One region of the Enterococcus sp. DIV0210g genome, then DNA from elsewhere that is predicted to be linked to it. Evidence: a T-box and tRNA genes for the amino acid it is inferred to sense, from the RefSeq annotation. Region 1 holds a T-box; the other holds one or more tRNA genes.
The links. A T-box is a leader RNA that pairs with one kind of tRNA and senses whether it is charged. The one in region 1 lies ahead of leuS (leucine--tRNA ligase), so its partner is inferred to be a tRNA-Leu.
Positions count from the first base shown of each region.

Region 2: it encodes a tRNA-Leu, which carries the amino acid that the T-box ahead of leuS (leucine--tRNA ligase) is inferred to sense. The anticodon was not compared.

Region 1 is NZ_CP187903.1:2,345,918-2,348,290, reverse strand. It holds gene IGI64_RS11195 (LysM peptidoglycan-binding domain-containing protein) at 1-308, shown strand, start outside; T-box leader at 958-1,196, shown strand; gene leuS (leucine--tRNA ligase) at 1,275-2,373, shown strand, end outside.
Region 2 is NZ_CP187903.1:1,652,999-1,655,371, forward strand. It holds gene IGI64_RS07990 (PhoH family protein) at 1-840, opposite strand, end outside; tRNA gene IGI64_RS07995 (tRNA-Leu) at 1,095-1,179, opposite strand; tRNA gene IGI64_RS08000 (tRNA-Gln) at 1,198-1,269, opposite strand; tRNA gene IGI64_RS08005 (tRNA-His) at 1,286-1,358, opposite strand; tRNA gene IGI64_RS08010 (tRNA-Leu) at 1,420-1,504, opposite strand; tRNA gene IGI64_RS08015 (tRNA-Cys) at 1,528-1,598, opposite strand; tRNA gene IGI64_RS08020 (tRNA-Gln) at 1,631-1,702, opposite strand; tRNA gene IGI64_RS08025 (tRNA-His) at 1,716-1,788, opposite strand; tRNA gene IGI64_RS08030 (tRNA-Trp) at 1,791-1,864, opposite strand; tRNA gene IGI64_RS08035 (tRNA-Tyr) at 1,871-1,951, opposite strand; tRNA gene IGI64_RS08040 (tRNA-Phe) at 1,953-2,028, opposite strand; tRNA gene IGI64_RS08045 (tRNA-Asp) at 2,069-2,141, opposite strand; tRNA gene IGI64_RS08050 (tRNA-Val) at 2,151-2,223, opposite strand; tRNA gene IGI64_RS08055 (tRNA-Glu) at 2,240-2,311, opposite strand; tRNA gene IGI64_RS08060 (tRNA-Ser) at 2,325-2,373, opposite strand, start outside.

The DNA.
Region 1 (2,373 bases):
CGGTAAAAGCTGGCGAATCAGTCTGGAGTGTTGCGAATAAACATAACATCACGACAGATCAGTTCATCCAATGGAACAACATCAAGAACAATTTCATTTATCCAGGTCAAAAAGTAATCGTTGGCAAAGGCCAAGCGCAATCACAGCCAACTGCTTCAACTGGTGAGAAAAGATATACTGTACAATCCGGTGAATCTGTTTGGGGAGTTGCGGACAAACACAATATCTCAATGGCTCAATTGATCGAATGGAACAACATCAAAAACAATTTCATTTATCCAGGGCAAAGTTTGATCGTGGCTAAATAAGCAATTGGAACACGCTTCTTCGAAAGAAGCGTGTTTTTTTGTGGTGCTTTCACGAATCTGCTTCTTAATTACTGCTTGAAGCAGAACGGTTCTTTCACGATCTCTTCATAAACGGTATTTTCTCAGTTTATCCTCGGCGTTAAGCTTTTCTAAGGGCAAACATGAAAAGCTGTTTCCCCTTAGAAAAGAGTCTTAACGCTCGGATCAGAACACTGAGAAAACAACCTCTGTGTAAACGGTGTTCGCTCAGCTGCTTCTCGGCAATAAGTTTAATTTTCGCAAAAGTCTGGAAAGCGACTTTCGAAAAATTCTTCTTATTGCTCAAAGCAGGACACTGAGCTCACGACCTCTTCTTAAACGGTGTTCAAATGACTGCTTCTGCGGAATTAAGTCTGCCAAATTAAAAATATGAGAAGCTATTTCTAATTTGACATTCTTAATTCTTGAAGCAGAGCATCATTTTCACAACCTCTTCTTAAACGGTGTTCACAAAGCTGTCCTTCGGCATTAAGCTTTCCGCCTGAAAAATATGAAGAGCTATTTTCCAGGCGAAAAGAGTCTTAACGCTCAAGTCAGAGCGCTTTGTTCACAACCTCTATTTAACAATTGAATTTCTTTCCCTTTTTTGTTACTATGAAGCTACTTAAATAAAACAACTTTTGAAAAGGAAGTAGTAAAAAGCTGGAAGTTAAAGAGAGCACATGGCTGGTGTGAATGTGTACGGAAACTTTTGAACTCGCCTTTGAGTTGCAGTAGCTGAACATGGGAGTAAGCGTCTGCGGTGACGATCGTTATAACGTAAGAGGTCTTATTTTGATATATCCTATTTCGATGTATCTGTAAATGAGGCGAATATTAGGTGGTACCACGTGATTCTGCGTCCTATAGAAAGAGAATTCTTTTTATAGGGCGTTTTTTTATTTTCATCATATGACAGCGAATCAAGGACTAACAGGAGGGTGTACAATGAGCTACAATCACAAAGAGATCGAAAAAAAATGGCAAAAATATTGGGCAAAGAACAATACATTCAACACTCGTGACGATCAAGAAAAGCCAAAATTCTACGCACTAGATATGTTTCCATATCCTTCAGGTCAAGGCCTGCATGTAGGACATCCAGAGGGCTATACAGCAACAGATATTCTTTCTAGAATGAAACGAAGCCAAGGATACAATGTTCTACATCCAATGGGTTGGGATGCTTTTGGTCTTCCAGCGGAACAGTATGCACTGGATACAGGGAATGACCCAGCTGAATTTACGAAAAAAAATATCGAAACATTTAAACGACAAATCAATTCGTTAGGTTTTAGTTATGACTGGAATCGCGAAGTCAACACAACAGATCCTGAATACTACAAATGGACACAGTGGATTTTCACAAAACTTTATGAAAAAGGGTTAGCTTATGAAGCAGAAGTTGCCGTAAACTGGGTTCCTGAACTTGGAACGGTTATCTCTAACGAAGAAGTAATCGACGGCAAGAGCGAGCGCGGCGGATACGATGTTATCAGAAAACCAATGCGCCAATGGATGCTGAAAATCACTGCTTACGCAGATCGTCTAATCGATGATTTGGAATTAGTCGACTGGCCAGAAAACATCAAAGAAATGCAGCGTAACTGGATCGGCCGTTCTGTCGGTGCAAACGTGGAGTTCAAAGTTTCAGGAACAGACAAAGCATTTACAGCGTTCACGACACGACCAGATACATTGTTTGGTGCAACATATACAGTATTAGCACCAGAATTGGATCTAGTAAAAGAAATCACAACACCTGAACAAAAAGAAGCTGTTGAAGCATATATTGAAAAAACAGCGAAAAAATCAGATTTGACACGTACAGATCTTTCAAAAGAAAAAACAGGTGTATTTACTGGTTCATATGCCATCAATCCGGCAAATGGAAAAGAGATTCCGATCTGGATTGCTGATTACGTTTTAGCTTCTTATGGAACTGGTGCAATCATGGCTGTTCCAGCTCATGACGAACGCGACCATGAATTTGCGAAAGTATATGGTTTAGAAATCTTGCCAGTTATCGAAGGCGGAGACGTCGAAA
Region 2 (2,373 bases), 690 kb from region 1:
TACCAACCCGCTAGTTGTTCCTCGAGGCAGGTCGATTTGACTCGTATCTCCATTAACGATCATCTTGGATTGATAGCCTAAACGTGTCAAAAACATCTTCATCTGTGCAATCGTTGTATTTTGTGCTTCATCTAAAATAACAAATGCGTCATCTAATGTCCGGCCGCGCATATAGGCAAGAGGTGCAATCTCGATAACGCCTCTTTCCATCAAGCGATTCGTATGTTCTAAACCAAAGATTTGATACAACGCATCATAGACAGGTCGAAGATAAGGATCGACTTTTTCTTTAAGGTCTCCCGGCAAAAATCCTAAGTTTTCGCCAGCTTCAACCGCTGGACGAGTCAAAATGATTTTTTGGACTTCCCCTTTTTTCAATGCAGAAACAGCAAGGACTACCGCTAAGAACGTTTTCCCTGTTCCTGCTGGTCCTATACCGAAGACGACATCATGCGTTTTGACCGCTTCGACGTATTTCTTTTGTCCGCTGTTTTTTACGCGGATAGGTGTGCCTTTTTTGTCTTTCACGATTTCTTCTTCATACATTTCGATAAATGAACTTAGTGTCCCTTTTTGTGCCATTTTCAATGCAGTAACGATATCCGGCGTGTGGATATGGATACCTCGTTTAATCAATTCTTGCAGTGCACGGATCACTTTATCTGCTAAAGCTGCCTGGTCCTTTTCTCCTAAGATCTGGATCATTTCGCCGCGTGTGTTGATCGTTGTTTCTGTTGTTTCCTCGATCAATTTGATATGTTTATCATGTGTTCCTAAAAGCATGCTGATATCGTCAGCAGCTGTTAATCTAATTTCTAAAGAAACAGATTCTTCTGTCAAATATAGACATCTCCTTTATTCAGAATACTTTCTTATTTTACCATATACGAACGAAACTATATAGCAAATAAAAAAAGAGACAAAAAATACGGCTGATTTGAGATCCGCTGTATTTTTTGTCGTTTTGTTTGCTGCTTTTTTCAGCTCTTTATTACGGTATTTGACCATTCAGTAAGGAAACAAATACTTTCCTTGAAATATACATAAAACTAAAAAAGTATCAATCTGTTAAGATTGATACTTCAATAATATGATACCGGCGGCCGGGGTCGAACCGGCACGCCCTTAACGGGCACTGGATTTTGAGTCCAGCGCGTCTGCCAATTCCGCCACGCCGGCATAAAAATTATTTGGAAACTGGGGTAGCTGGATTCGAACCAACGCATGAGGGAGTCAAAGTCCCTTGCCTTACCGCTTGGCTATACCCCAATAATAAAAACTGAAGGGCGACCGATGGGAATCGAACCCACGAGTGCCGGAGCCACAATCCGGTGCGTTAACCACTTCGCCACGGTCGCCATAATACTAATCAACCTAATCATACTCAATAAAAAAATAAGATGAATTCATCTTATTTAATACCGGCGGCCGGGGTCGAACCGGCACGCCCTCAACGGGCACTGGATTTTGAGTCCAGCGCGTCTGCCAATTCCGCCACGCCGGCATGTTAAGGTTATATTAGTACTAAGGCGGTAACCGGATTTGAACCGGTGATGAAGGTTTTGCAGACCTCTGCCTTACCACTTGGCTATACCGCCACTATTTAAAACATTCTATAAAATTATAGAAACTGGGGTAGCTGGATTCGAACCAACGCATGAGGGAGTCAAAGTCCCTTGCCTTACCGCTTGGCTATACCCCAATAAAAACTAAAGGGCGACCGATGGGAATCGAACCCACGAGTGCCGGAGCCACAATCCGGTGCGTTAACCACTTCGCCACGGTCGCCATGGCAGGGGCAGCAGGAATTGAACCCACACTAACGGTTTTGGAGACCGCTGTTCTACCTTTAAACTATGCCCCTATTAAATGGAGGAGAGTGGATTCGAACCACTGAACCCTAAGGAACGGATTTACAGTCCGTCGCGTTTAGCCACTTCGCTACTCCTCCATGGTGGCGCGGGACAGAATCGAACTGCCGACACACGGAGCTTCAATCCGTTGCTCTACCAACTGAGCTACCGCGCCAATATAGAAATATTATATTATCATAATTGAATATAAATGACGGTTCCGACGGGAATCGAACCCGCGATCTCCTGCGTGACAGGCAGGCATGTTAACCCCTACACCACGGAACCAAATCATTATGGAGGTTAACGGGATCGAACCGCTGACCCTCTGCTTGTAAGGCAGATGCTCTCCCAGCTGAGCTAAACCTCCAGTTTTATTCAATTAATGACCCGTACGGGATTCGAACCCGTGTTACCGCCGTGAAAGGGCGGTGTCTTAACCGCTTGACCAACGGGCCAGTTAAGTTGTTACGGAGAGTAAGGGATTCGAACCCTTGAGACAGTGTTAACCATCTACATG